Regions from separate parts of the Bacillus sp. CGMCC 1.16607 genome, predicted to be linked through region 2. Evidence: a T-box and tRNA genes for the amino acid it is inferred to sense, from the RefSeq annotation. Region 2 holds a T-box; the other holds one or more tRNA genes.
What was found. A T-box is a leader RNA that pairs with one kind of tRNA and senses whether it is charged. The one in region 2 lies ahead of gltX (glutamate--tRNA ligase), so its partner is inferred to be a tRNA-Glu.

Region 1 (4,497 bases), on a different contig from region 2:
GTTTGGAAAATTGGAACAAACCATTGAGAAGAAAGAACTATTACTAAAGCAGATTGCGAATGAACAAAGCCTATCATTGAAACAAGTAAATAATGTGATTGACTTATTAGAGGATGGTAACACAGTTCCTTTTATAGCACGTTACCGTAAAGAGGCAACTGGTGCGCTAGATGAGGTTCAGATCCGTGATATAAGCGAAAGATGGCAGTACATACAGAACCTTGAACAACGAAAAGAAGAAGTTGTAAGAATCATTGGCGAACAAGGAAAACTGACAGATGAACTACATAAACAAATCGTTAAAGCGACGAAGTTACAGGAAGTGGAAGATCTTTATCGTCCATATAAACAGAAGAAGCGAACTCGAGCAACGATTGCTAAAGAAAAAGGATTAGAACCACTGGCAGAATGGCTGATGACATTTCCTTCCTCAGGTAATGTAGAAGAAAAGGCACAAGAATATATTTCGACCGAAAATGAAGTTACGAGTCTTGAAGAGGCTCTTGGAGGAGCGAAGGATATCATCGCAGAATGGATATCTGACGATGCAGACAGTCGTAAGTGGATTCGTCATGAAACATTTAAAAATGGTTCCATTGAAACAAATGTGAAAGATGTAGAGAAGGATGAAAAGAAAATTTACGAAATGTATTACCAATATGAAGAGCCGATTTCTAAAATAGTCCCTCACCGTGTCCTAGCTTTAAACCGAGGTGAAAAAGAGGAAGTATTAAGAGTATTGGTTAAACCACCGCTAGAATCTGTATTAAACTTTTTATCGAAAAAATGGACGAAAGATTTTAATTCCATTTCAGCAAAAATAGTAATTGAAGCGATTGAAGATAGTTATAAGCGCTTGATTCAACCTTCTATTGAGAGAGAAATTCGAAATGAACTAACAGAAAAAGCAGAAGGACAAGCTATCCATATTTTTTCTGAAAATTTAAGGAAGCTATTATTGCAACCACCATTAAAAGGAAAGATTGTTCTTGGAGTTGACCCAGCATACCGTACAGGATGCAAACTGGCAGTTGTAGATGATACTGGGAAGGTTCTTAAAATTGATGTGATTTATCCGCATCCTCCAGTTTCGAAAACAGAAGCAGCGAAACAAAAAACTTTAGACATTATTAAGGAATTTGATGTCGAAATGGTTGCAATCGGAAACGGGACGGCCTCAAGAGAAACAGAACAATTTATTGCAGAATTATTAAAAGAGGTAAAGAAAGAAGTATACTACTTAATTGTCAATGAAGCGGGAGCAAGTGTGTATTCTGCATCTGATCTAGCTAGGGAAGAGTTTCCGGACTTTAAGGTCGAAGAACGAAGTGCGGTTTCCATTGCACGAAGATTACAGGACCCATTAGCGGAATTAGTGAAAATTGATCCGAAATCCGTTGGGGTCGGTCAGTATCAGCACGATGTATCTCAAAAGAAATTATCGGATTCCTTAACCTTTGTAGTAGAAACAGCGGTTAACCAGGTTGGGGTAAATGTTAATACGGCTTCTTCTTCCTTATTACAATATGTAGCGGGACTGTCGAAAACGGTCGCCAATAATATTGTGAAAAAGCGTGAAGAGGAAGGCAAGTTCGTAAAGCGGGATCAATTAAAGAAAATTCCTCGTCTCGGGGCAAAAACATATGAACAAGCAATTGGGTTTTTACGCGTTATTGATGGAAAGGAACCGCTTGACCGAACAGGAATTCATCCTGAAAATTACAGTGTAGTCAAAGAATTGTTGAAAAAGTATGGTTTTACGACAAAGGATTTGGGGACAGAGAAGCTGCGAGATGCTTTACAATTGATAGACTTAAAGTCTGTGTCATCCGAGCTTTCGATTGGAGAGCTTACTTTAAAGGATATTATTGATGCTCTAGTCAGACCTGAACGCGATCCGCGTGATGAATTACCAACGCCTTTATTAAAAAAGGACGTCCTGCAACTGGACGATTTAAAACAAGGGATGGAGTTACAAGGTACAGTGCGAAATGTCGTAGATTTTGGTGCATTTGTAGACATCGGTGTAAAACAAGATGGTCTTGTCCATATCTCCAAATTAACGAAACGATTTGTTAAGCACCCTTTAGACATAGTCTCTGTAGGCGATATCGTTACTGTATGGGTAGATTCGGTAGATAAGCAAAAGGGACGAGTATCATTAACCATGTTAGCTCCGAATGAATAAAGTAAAATATTTAACAGTGGGGACGAATTAACCCCACTGTTTTTAATATTAAGAACTATTCTTTTTTCTGTAAAAAAACCAGCATTGATTTAATAGTTTTATTTGGTATCGATTTTTTTCAAGAAAAGCTTTTTTTATCTGTTTTTGAAACCACGTAGGCATGAAGAGGAACCCTCCTTAACTAAGAACAAAAAACAAATTGGTACCTTAATTCTATGCTATAATAGTTTGTCATGTTCATGTTAAAGGGAGGAAACGGTATGACCGATGAGGAATTACAATCATTAGTTGAAAAAATCTCACTTCAGTTTTTTCAAAAGCCGTTTCGTCATCTAGCCGTATTTAATTCAAGGTTAAAAACAACGGGTGGAAGGTATCTTTTGCAAACTCACAATATCGAAATAAATAAAAGATATTATGAGCAGTTAGGTGAACAGGAACTAATTGGAATCATCAAACATGAACTTTGTCACTATCATCTTCATTTAGAAAAGAAGGGCTATATGCATCAAGACAAAGATTTTAAGAATTTGATGTTGCAGGTTGGTGCACCCCGATTTTGTGGGCAGCTTCCTGATCGTCCGGAAACAAATCGAAGTCTAAAAGTTTATGTCTATTCTTGTTCAAGATGTTCTCTCGTTTTTAAAAGGAAAAGAGCTGTGAATATTCAAAAATATGTATGTGGAAAATGTAAGGGGAAGTTAAAAAAAGTAACGGTGTTGACAAACAAATAGTTTACCTGTTAAACTCAGATTCCGTTAACTTTTTTGAAGTAGACTCTTGATAGTAAATGTTTTATTTTGAGTGAATGTAAAGGATGATTTTTACTTATTGACATTCAAGAAAGTCGTTCTTATAATATAAAGAGTCGATAACGGGAAGCAAAGTATTTTTCGACAAAGCTAGAATTATTCCGCAGTAGCTCAGTGGTAGAGCATTCGGCTGTTAACCGAACGGTCGTAGGTTCGAGTCCTACCTGCGGAGCCATTATGGGGAAGTACTCAAGAGGCTGAAGAGGCGCCCCTGCTAAGGGTGTAGGTCGGGTAACCGGCGCGAGGGTTCAAATCCCTCCTTCTCCGCCATATCATTATGGCCCATTGGTCAAGCGGTTAAGACACCGCCCTTTCACGGCGGTAACACGGGTTCGAATCCCGTATGGGTCATACAAAAGTTTTAAATTTTGTTCTTGTAACAAAATAACTCAGCGACTCTTAGATATCTAACGAGTCGCTGAAATTTCTCTAGGTCCCGTGGTGTAGCGGTTAACATGCCTGCCTGTCACGCAGGAGATCGCGGGTTCGATTCCCGTCGGGACCGCCATTTATATCTTATTATTGGGCTATAGCCAAGCGGTAAGGCATCGCACTTTGACTGCGACATGCGTTGGTTCAAATCCAGCTAGCCCAGCCATTTTATTACGAGCCATTAGCTCAGTTGGTAGAGCAACGAGCGATTCAACGATGAATATGCTACGAGTTGTACACGCCGAGCCGCTTCTTGGATTACTACCTGAGGCGGGGACATCTTAGATGCCCGAATACGAGAAGTAAACTTTATTCAGCAGTAATATTATTACGAGCCATTAGCTCAGTTGGTAGAGCATCTGACTTTTAATCAGAGGGTCGAAGGTTCGAGTCCTTCATGGCTCACCATTTTTTAAAAAATAATGCGGGTGTGGCGGAATTGGCAGACGCACCAGACTTAGGATCTGGCGCCGCAAGGCGTGGGGGTTCGACTCCCTTCACCCGCACCAATTATTAACACTTGTAAATTGATCATTAATTTGTTATCATAATAAATGTTCTTATTTTATAAAATGCGGTCGTGGCGGAATGGCAGACGCGCTAGGTTGAGGGCCTAGTGGGGGCAACCCCGTGGAGGTTCAAGTCCTCTCGGCCGCACCAAAAAAAATAAAATAAAAAACATGTTGACATTCACAACTTAAAAATGTTATTATGATTAAGTCGCTTTTAGAGAATATGCGCCCGTAGCTCAATTGGATAGAGTGTCTGACTACGGATCAGAAGGTTATGGGTTCGACTCCTTTCGGGCGCGCCATTTAATCGGGAAGTAGCTCAGCTTGGTAGAGCACTTGGTTTGGGACCAAGGGGTCGCAGGTTCGAATCCTGTCTTCCCGACCAGTAGAATTTAAACTTTATAATGCGGGTGTAGTTTAGTGGTAAAACCTCAGCCTTCCAAGCTGATGTTGTGAGTTCGATTCTCATCACCCGCTCCAACTATTGTTCTTTGAAAACTAAACAACCAAACGTTAACAAATAAAAAACTTCTATCATAGAAGTAAGCCAGAG
Region 2 (9,962 bases):
TTTTGGAGAGGACCCCATAAAAGAGGTTGTCAATAGTACAGGGATCGATGTTTTATGAAGTATCGAACGTTAATAGCGATTGGATATATTATTCAAATAATAATGGAAATTATTACTTATATAGAATGTGAATGGATGGGACCGAGAAGCAGTTAATAATAAAACTAGATGTAGGGTCTATCTATATGTTTGATAATAACATTTACTATTATGATAATGACGAACAGTTGTAAAGAGTAAACTAAGTATTGATGAAATTAAGGAATACTTATCAAGTAAAGGTTTACAATTATTCGTAGGATTATTTCAAGGAAAAAAACCTAAGATAAAAAATTACAAATGAATATGAATTATTTTTACAATATTTTAAAGATAAAGGGTGGGTCTCTAGTTTTGAGAAAGATTCTAACAATCCAGGTTATTATCGTGCAATAGGGACACGTAAAATTTCATAATTACAACAGTAGTAGCTTGGAATAGTACCTTATTTTAACTTTTTTTAAAGATTATTCTTTTTTGCAGGAAATTGGACTCTTATTTTAGAATTTAATAATAATGACAATAATGTAAACTAGTATTTACTCAGAGAATAGGAGAGTACATATATGTATGAACCGAAGATGAAAGAAACCGATAATAGTGTAATTGAATTTATTGAAAATGTGGAAAATGAGAAGAAGAAGGCAGATGCCTATCAGTTATTAGAAATTTTTGAAGAGGTATCTGGTTACGACGCAAAAATGTGGGGTCCTAGTATTATAGGCTTTGGAAGCTATCACTATAAGTATGAAACAGGACACGAAGGGGATGCGCCTTTAGTGGGTTTTTCACCAAGAAAGGCGAAAATTAGTCTTTATTTGGCCTATGAAAGTGAGGAAAGAGAAAAATTATTAGAAGGCTTTGGTAAACACACGAAGAGTAAGGCTTGTATTTATGTTAATATAAATTAGCTGATATCGATACCAATGTTTTAAAGGATTTAATTATACATACAGTAGAAGCATATCAGATTCTTTATCCGAACGACTAGAAATATTGCTATTGTTCTAAATCCCATGTTCTACTGATTTTTTGTACTGTAATTGTTTGTTTCCCCATCTGTATCCAAGCCTTGCGAAGATCGTTTATTGGTGCTTTCTTCACTTCAACAGTCATAGGGTCGTTAAAGTAAATATAGTTTTCATCATAACCGGTAACAAAAACCGAGTGTCCCCTCTTTAAATATCAATAGCACATTTGGATTACTGTTTGTTTTAGACCATGTAGCCCTATTTAACATAGCTGATGGTAATAAGTTTATTATATTGAGTGACCATTTTCTTTTAATATTAGAAATAAAAAATTGATGTTAAAACCGTAGAACATACTTGAATGTGATAAAAATTACCCAGGGTATGCTGTCATGAAACAATTAAAATTATCAGAATTTTATATGACTCACGATTTTGTTGGTTATAATAATATTTGGAGTACATACTCCCAAAAAAATTAGAGAGGATCTGAAAAAATGCAATTTATTCCTTATTTACAGTTGAATGGAAATGCAAGAGAAGCAATTAGATTTTACGAAAAGGTATTTCATGCCGAAAATTTAGGAGTTATTACATTTGGTGAAATGCCTACTACCCCAGATTTTCCTTTCCCTGAGGATGCAAAAGACCTTGTTTCACACGCTACGATAAGAGTTGGAGAGTCAGTAATTATGTTTTCAGATACATTCCCAGGTCAACCAGCTCAAGAAGGAAACCTGGTGACCATTTGTATCACGTTTGATAATCCAGACAAAGCTCGCCAAATTTTTGTGTCTTTACAGGATGGCGGACAAGTTGAAATGCCAATATCAGAAACGGGTTTTAGTCCTGCTTACGGGGTGATTAAAGATAAATTCGGTGTAACCTTCCAAATTTACACTGAAGGATATCAAGGTTAGTACATACGATAATAGTATAAAAATGCTTTTGTACGAATGACAAAGTCGTTTTTTGATGGCTCCTTTTTCTTACAAAATCATTCGAAAAGATTATAGTTACTGTACCCCGAATGAACATAAATATATTTCGGTTGATGATGAACTCACTCAAAATCTTTTAGAATCTATAAAAATAATAAAGAGTTACTTCCATTCATATGAGAGACCAGAATTTGTCTTGCATATTGGGGAGCTACTATTATTCCCCCTGAATCTCTTTAATTGTTTTATGATGTGGTTGTATCTTTTCCACACTTCAAAAAGTTTGACGAATAAACAGATATAACAGCAAAATTAGTTATTTAAAAGGTAATTATTAGAAGATGTAGAATAATTGTTTAGTTCCGTCAGGAGTTGATATGGACTTTGTAATTTTAAATTATTTGCATTCCTAAATGAGAGGCTTTTTAATCTTTTTAAGTACAAGATGTGGGATTGTCCCAAATAAGTAAATAGGTAGCGTTGTGCTTAAATAACAATGGGGATCGTCACTTGACGGTCTTTTTTATTATTGAGATATTCCGAAAATGGAATTTTATGTTAAAATTACTAAAAAGGAGAAAAATATGACCTATCATCTAAATGTGTTTGAAGCTGACAAGGTTGAGGAAACAATGAGGTGTTAGATGATGAGAAAAAGATATATTACAATTATTGCAATTTTAGTTGCTTGTAGTCTAGTATACATTTTGATTCCCAAAAATGCTTTTAATATACTTTCAGAGGGTGAAAAAATAGAGTCAATCACTTTTGGAACTTACTTTAAACTTGGCGAAAGATATGATTATAGTGAGAAAATATCAGATCTAAAAAAGATTAAAGAGTTTTCTCAAATACTAAATTCAAAACGATTACGTAGAACTTTTGATACTAATATATTTAATCAAGCAGAAGCCTTGAGTTTTTTTGTTATTCTTGTTGATGAAAAAGGTAAAAAGACGTCTAATTATGTGGCGATTAATCATCAAGGTAAACTTTCTGTAATTGGAGGGAAATCCTACATTACGGATCCACTATTGTATAATAAATTATATGAATATTTTGAACAATTAACCCCAAAAGAATAACAGATACGGATTTCACCACTTGTTAAGAATAATGACATTGAGGCCACTGCAAAAAGAGAATATATATTAATGGGATTGGATGAGTAAATAAATGTTGTTACAGTTGTAGTTTTTGAAATTCACAAATATTCCTTGACAGGAATATTCCTTGTGGGGTATATTGTTGTTATATTAAGTAGGGAGGCATTAACACTAAACATAACAAAAGTTAATAGGAGGCAAATTTATATATACACTAGTTGTTTATAGATAGGAGTGAAATCATATTAATGGAAATTACAACATTGAACGCTCTTGCCGAACCTACCCGCTTACAGATTGTTGAGATTTTGAAGAAGAACCCATTAACTGTTGGTGAAATTGCTAATCGTTTACAAATTCGTCAACCGCAAGCATCCAAACATCTTCGTGTTCTCAGCGACGCTGGAATTGTTGAAGCACAAGTAGATGCCAACCGTAGAATCTATCAATTAAGAGCAGCCCCTTTTAAAGATATGGATGCATGGTTGGAAACCTATCGCCACATATGGGAAGAAAGATTTGATCGTCTAGATGATTATTTAGAAAAAATGCTAAAAAAAGAAGAAAATTAAAAATATCATTAGGAGGTAAATAGGATGGAAAATAATATAACAAACAAGTTGATAGTAACTACTGAAGGGAAAGTTCTTGTCATGGAGCGGATTTTCAATGCACCAAGAGAACTGGTTTTTAAGGCTTTTTCTGAGCCTCAGCATTTAGCGAACTGGTGGGGCCCGAAAGGCTGGCAGACAGAAAATCTTACGTTTGAGTTTAAGCCTAACGGTGTATGGCATTATTGCATGCGGTGCATAGATAAGAATCAAGGAGACTTTTATGGCTATGAAGCTTGGGGTAAAGCTATCTATAATGAGATTAAAGTTCCGGAAAAGATTATCTTAACCGATGTATTTTCCGATAAAGATGGCAACACCATTGAGGGGATGCCTACGACAGTAGTAACGATGTCGTTTATTGAACAAGATGGTAAGACAAAACTTATCATGCGTTCTGAATACGCAACAGTTGAGGGGCTACAGCAGGTAATGGAAATGGGTGTAACTGAAGGCACTGCTTCACAATATGAACGCCTCGATGATCTTTTGGTCGAACTTCAGTAAATCAGAAAACAAGAATAATTTTTAAGCTCGCTTCAATATAAATTTTGGAGCGAGCTTTTCTTATCCACTAACTATATCCATTTATACTATCTGACGAGGTATTAATATCTGGACGAGCAACATATAGAAAAGAAGCATTAAAGTTATCAAACAAATTAATAGGGACTTTATAAAACCACTAAATTAGCTGTTACTGGAATCTGTTAAGCTTGTTTACCAAACAGCTGCTTAATAGCCATCGTTTCGGAGATGTCGCCCACTTTTGTACTTGTTGCATGGGCACTAATAACAGTGGACTTTTCTGGGATAATTAGATTGAAATAATTTGAAAAATAAGCGTTTTAAAATAGAGACTCAAACGAGTTTTTATCAAAGGCGTAAAATTTGGGGGAGAAAATGAAAAATGAACCTCGAGGATTGAACAAAGTGGAGAAAGTCGAAAACAGCACGGTATATCTATTGTCGGGTCCAGCAGGAGTTGGTAAATCAACAACTTCAAAACAACTTGTTCAAAAGCTACCAAAGAGTGCTTATATTTAAGGTGATTACATAAGCCATATGCATGTTAATGAATGTAGAAGTAAAATATGTGGTTTTTTGACTGATATTGAAACATTGATCAATAGGGATAATATGAGAAAGCCGGAGGATAGAATGGGTGAGCGATGTCAATTGTTACTTAATGAGTTTTTTAGATTCGGGAATAGATAAGAAACATATTATAGATACAAGTAATAACAAAAATGAGGATATCTTGAAATTGATTAACGAAATTATGAACAACCCAAACTATAAAATATAATAAATACAAGATCAGCTAAGAGATCAGATTTGTGAAAAGGAAACGTAACAATAGTCGAAAAACAAAATTACAGTAGAAGGAGATAGATATGATGATTAAAGGTTTCGGTGGAATATTTTGGAGAACAAAAAATCTTGATGTTGTGAAAAAATGGTACAGTGAAGTGTTGAAAATTGATATAAATAATTGGAATGGAACTATAATAAAACCTCAATTAGGAAATGAGACTATCTTTTCATTCTTTACCGAGAATGACAGTTATTTTCCAACAGAACAACAAGTGATGTTAAATTTCCAAGTACATAATCTAGACGAGATGATTGAGCATCTTGAACAAATTGGTGTGCCGCTTGAAAAGAAAGAAGAGATGAGTGAATATGGAAAGTTTATTTGGATTAAAGATCCTGAAGGTCGTCTGGTCGAGCTTTGGGAAAAATAGCGAGTTGTGATGCATTTGTTATTAAACAGATGCTTAGGTGTCGCTCATTTTTTGAATGTACTCATAACAGACTCTTCAAATAAAGCCTTAGTAGGAGGAATTTCTTCTTTTATTGCTCAGGTAATCAAGTAGTTTCCCGACTATAGAGCGTTAAAAAAAATGTTGTTCTTAAAGTACGAATTAGATTGTTGACAAAATAGGTATTATCTCTTAATATATGAATATTTATATCCACATAATGTAAAATGTAGTGAAGAGGAAGAGTAATTAATCACTCGAATGAAAGAGAGCCCATGCTGCTGAGATTGGGTATTCGAGCTTAATGAAAGAAGCCTTGGAGCAGTAGACCAAAAAATTGGAGTAGGTCTACCGGGGATTTCCCGTTATAGAAATGTGTAGCAATATAATGAATTGCTGCATAATGAGCGGGTTTTTAACCAATTTAGGTGGTAACGCGGAAGCAAGCCTTTCGTCCTTTATAAAGGACGAAGGGCTTTTTATTTTGAACTTTTAGGAGGGTATGACAATGTCAAATGAGAATATGGCGGAACTTTTATTTCCGGATGTAAGACAATTACCGGTTGATATTTTTTCCTTATATCCGCCAAGAAATTTGTCCTCATCTGCTATGGTAACACGATTTGCACCGAGCCCAACGGGTTCACTAAACATAGGGGGGCTATACGCAACGTTAATTTCGGAAAGATTAGCCCACCAAAGTAATGGAGTCTTTTTCCTACGTATTGAAGACACAGACAAAAAACGCGAAGTAAAAGGCAGCCTCGAGAACATTATAAATTCATTGTCATACTTTGGGATTCATTTTGATGAAGGACCACAGCTCTCAGGCGACGATAAGGGTACCTATGGACCTTATAAACAAAGCATACGAACACAAATCTATAAGGTTTTTATTAAACATTTAGTACTGAATGGATTAGCATATCCATGCTTCTGCGATGCAAACGATTTACAAAAGATAAGAAAAAGCCAGCAGGATTTAAAAGTAACAACAGGATACTATGGTCAGTGGGCTAAACATCGAGATATAACTGTCCAGAAAGCCAATGAAGAGATTTTAAATGGTAAACCGTTTGTTATTAGACTTAGATCTTCAGGTACATCTGATAGGAGAATAACGTACCATGATTTGGTGAAAGGTCCGATAGAGTTACCTGAAAATGATCAAGATATAGTAATTATGAAAACAGATGGTTTACCAACTTATCACTTCGCTCATGCCATAGATGATTTTCTGATGGGTACGACCCATGTTATTAGGGGCGATGAATGGCTTTCATCCGTGCCTATTCATATTCAGTTGTTTGAAACCTTAGGTTTTAGCATACCGAAATACGGACATATTGCTCCAATAATGAAGCAAGTCGGAGCTTCTAAACGGAAATTTAGTAAGCGTAAGGATCTGGATGGTACCGCTGAGTATTACAAAGAACAAGGATACCCAGGAATAGCTATAAATGAATACTTCATGAATCTCATTAATTCTGACTTTGAAGAATGGAGGATGGCAAATCCTCATAAATCATTTAAAGACTTTTTTATCAATACTAATAAAATGAATGCCAGTGGTGCCTTATTTGACATGAATAAACTTAATGATGTCAGCAAGGATGTTATCTCAAAGCTTACAGGTAAACAAGTATTTGACCCTTTATACACTTGGGCAAAGGAATTTGATTCTGAGCTTTATACTTTAATTGACAGGAATCAGGAATACACTGTAAACATTTTAAATATAGGTCGAATCATTGAGAAACCAAGAAAAGATTATTCAAAGTGGTCAGATGTGAAGTCGATGATTGCTTTCTTTTATGACGAATTGTTTGAAAAGGATGTAATGAGTGGCTATAAGTTACCTACAAATGTAAGTTTTAATGTTGCGAAAGACATTGTATTAGGTTTTAGCAAAACTTATAAGTTTAATAATGAAAAGGAAGCTTGGTTCGATGAAATAAAAGAACTTGCTGGGGAACTCGGCTTTGCAAAGGAAATGAAGCAATATAAAGCTAATCCTAACCATTACAAAGGACATGTTGGTGATGTAGCGATGATCATTAGGGTCGTTCTAACCAACAGAACTAATACACCTGATTTGTTTGAAATGATGAAAGTAATGGGTGAAAAAAGGGTTCTTACGAGAATGCAGAATTTCCTAGGTGATTCCATTTAGTCGAAATCAACTAAATATCATATCAAAATAGTGATTGGGGAAACCAATTTCCTGGTCATTTAACTTCATTACAAAGTGAGACCTTTCAAATAAACTGCAACCGACCGCTAGTCTTTACAACTATCTGTGGTAAAGTTCATCGTAATATATCTAAAAGAATTCTCAAGACCCTTAAATTTAGACAGGAATAATTAGATGGATTAAATTGAAATTTTAAAAGCTTTGCTACGAATGAATGGTAGCAAGGCTCTTTTTTCTAACTCAAAATTACTATTTCTATCAAGACTTTTCCAATTCAGACTGTTCATTTATTGGATTGCTTCCTGCAGCGTGTCGGTAAACGAGCTGCCCGCCAAACCATCCCCCGATTAGAAGAAAGATCGTACCAATAAATGATAGAGTAACGGAACTTATTAGCCGCCATCCAGAAGGAATTTCAATACCAATGCGAATATAAAAGCTGACCATATACATCAAAATTGCCGCAATCATTACGGTCATATGGCGTAATGCAACACGTTCGACATTTCCTTTTTGAGGAATGGTAATAAAGTCAATCATACCAGTAATTAGCGCAGGTATGGAGAAAACAAGACCAATGGCTAGATTATAAAACGAAAAGCTCCACCAAAACGAAGTATCTTTCCAGACTCCAAGCAGGTCACCAAGAAAGGACACTGGTAATAGGGCCATTGGAAAATGTGTAATAACAGGGTGTACTGGATGCCCAAAAAATCTCAACTTGGACCGCTGTTTCATTAATATCCACCCCTTATAAGATTCCAATAACTAATAAGACAAATGCGATAACCGCGGCTAAAGCATGGATCACGATTAGGCCTTTAGGATGTGGTTTCCGGCGTAAATGGTAAGAAAACAATACGAATCCGCCAAGTGCAGCAATAATGAAAAGAATCAAGGCGATGAGTGGAAGTACTCCTACACCCCCTTGCACAACTGCAAGAATTAAACAAATAAGCCCAGACGCTGCAACTACGCCATGTATAATCGACAACCCCATAGGTAAATCTCTTTGTCGAAGACCTAGAACCCCAAGTACCATACCACCAAGTGCAGCAACTGCAAAAAGAACAACAGATGATATCAGCATTTTAATCATCCCTCCATTACAATTAATGTAATCCACTTCATTCAACTAATATCTCTAATTAAACAATATAAAAATTGGTTAATTAGTTTTATACATAATATTCAGAATTAAACGAATAATTACTTGTTTAATTAATCTTTTTTTGGCATATTAGATACAAGTTCACTGGAATAATCGAATATTTACGGAGGTAATCGGTGTGAGTATTAACTTAAATCAGTTACAAGGTCCTCGGCGCGATATTTTGAATTATTTGAAACAGAATGGTCCTTCAACCGTTGCGGATCTTTCCTCTCGTTTGCAGATGACAGGAGAAGCGGTACGTCAGCATCTTCTCCAGCTTACACAAGATGAATATATTCAACGACAATCTGAAAGAGCTCCAGATGCTGGAGCTGGTCGACCATCATTGTTTTATAGTCTGACGTTGGTAGGAGAGCATCTATTTCCTAAAAGCTATGACGGGCTTACTGTGGAACTGATTGACACGGTAATATCGCAACTTGGTGAAGAAACTTTAAAACAGATCCTTTCTAGCATGACGGAAAGTCGGGTACAGCAATGGGAGAGTCGGTTACGAGCGTTAAATCTTTATGAGCGAGTTGTTGCTTTAAAGGATATATATATGGAAAATGATTCATTTATCGAGATTGAACAGGATGAAGATGATCTGTTACTGATTGAACGAAATTGTCCATTCGCAAATGTTGCAATGAAGCGTCCAGCCCTTTGCAGTGTGACGGTTAACGTACTCACAAGGTTGCTTGCACTGAAAGTAACCCGAAAAGAAACTTTTCAAAACGGTGATGGCCGTTGCGTTTTCAAGATACATTCTGATCAACCAATCCACACCGAGTCATATTCCTTTTTTATTGAAAAGGAATGAAATGCAAAATATGGACTTACAATTGGCCTGAAGAAATTATGTTATTTGGCTACAAAGTAAGTGAGTATATTCATAAAATGTTTTACTAAACGCAAGTGATTGTTCAATGAGAACAGTCACTTTTTTGTAAAAAGGGATAGGTGTATACCTAATTATGGTAAAATTAGGATTAAGGAGGAGGTTTGTTATGTGGGGAATTCGAAGGGAAAAAACATTAAAAGAGTGGATTAGTTTTTTTACATTTGTTTTTATTTTAGGTGGAGCAGTAACATACTATGTCATGGTCTTTACTCCTAAGAATTCACTTGAATTATACCAAGCAATCTCTTTTGCTGAAGACTTTGACGAGGTACAAAAA

Region 1: it encodes a tRNA-Glu, which carries the amino acid that the T-box ahead of gltX (glutamate--tRNA ligase) is inferred to sense. The anticodon was not compared.

Annotation. Positions count from the first base shown of each region.
Region 1 is NZ_JBHUJX010000003.1:345-4,841, reverse strand. Features, by position in the region: gene ACFSO7_RS00250 (Tex family protein) at 11-2,188, shown strand; gene cmpA (cortex morphogenetic protein CmpA) at 2,237-2,350, opposite strand; gene ACFSO7_RS00240 (SprT family protein) at 2,449-2,922, shown strand; tRNA gene ACFSO7_RS00235 (tRNA-Asn) at 3,101-3,175, shown strand; tRNA gene ACFSO7_RS00230 (tRNA-Ser) at 3,180-3,270, shown strand; tRNA gene ACFSO7_RS00225 (tRNA-Glu) at 3,280-3,351, shown strand; tRNA gene ACFSO7_RS00220 (tRNA-Asp) at 3,433-3,508, shown strand; tRNA gene ACFSO7_RS00215 (tRNA-Gln) at 3,524-3,598, shown strand; tRNA gene ACFSO7_RS00210 (tRNA-Lys) at 3,765-3,840, shown strand; tRNA gene ACFSO7_RS00205 (tRNA-Leu) at 3,857-3,941, shown strand; tRNA gene ACFSO7_RS00200 (tRNA-Leu) at 4,007-4,092, shown strand; tRNA gene ACFSO7_RS00195 (tRNA-Arg) at 4,170-4,246, shown strand; tRNA gene ACFSO7_RS00190 (tRNA-Pro) at 4,253-4,329, shown strand; tRNA gene ACFSO7_RS00185 (tRNA-Gly) at 4,351-4,424, shown strand.
Region 2 is NZ_JBHUJX010000023.1:29,300-39,261, reverse strand. Features, by position in the region: partial or broken gene ACFSO7_RS16110 (DUF1801 domain-containing protein) at 606-1,030, shown strand; gene ACFSO7_RS16105 (VOC family protein) at 1,508-1,930, shown strand; gene ACFSO7_RS16100 (hypothetical protein) at 2,599-3,036, shown strand; gene ACFSO7_RS16095 (ArsR/SmtB family transcription factor) at 3,306-3,629, shown strand; gene ACFSO7_RS16090 (SRPBCC domain-containing protein) at 3,654-4,175, shown strand; partial or broken gene ACFSO7_RS16085 (hypothetical protein) at 4,382-4,486, opposite strand; gene ACFSO7_RS16080 (hypothetical protein) at 4,572-4,715, shown strand; gene ACFSO7_RS16075 (VOC family protein) at 5,069-5,416, shown strand; T-box leader at 5,658-5,896, shown strand; gene gltX (glutamate--tRNA ligase) at 5,943-7,607, shown strand; gene ACFSO7_RS16065 (DUF2231 domain-containing protein) at 7,887-8,366, opposite strand; gene ACFSO7_RS16060 (hypothetical protein) at 8,380-8,718, opposite strand; gene ACFSO7_RS16055 (helix-turn-helix transcriptional regulator) at 8,918-9,604, shown strand; gene ACFSO7_RS16050 (hypothetical protein) at 9,792-9,962, shown strand, end outside.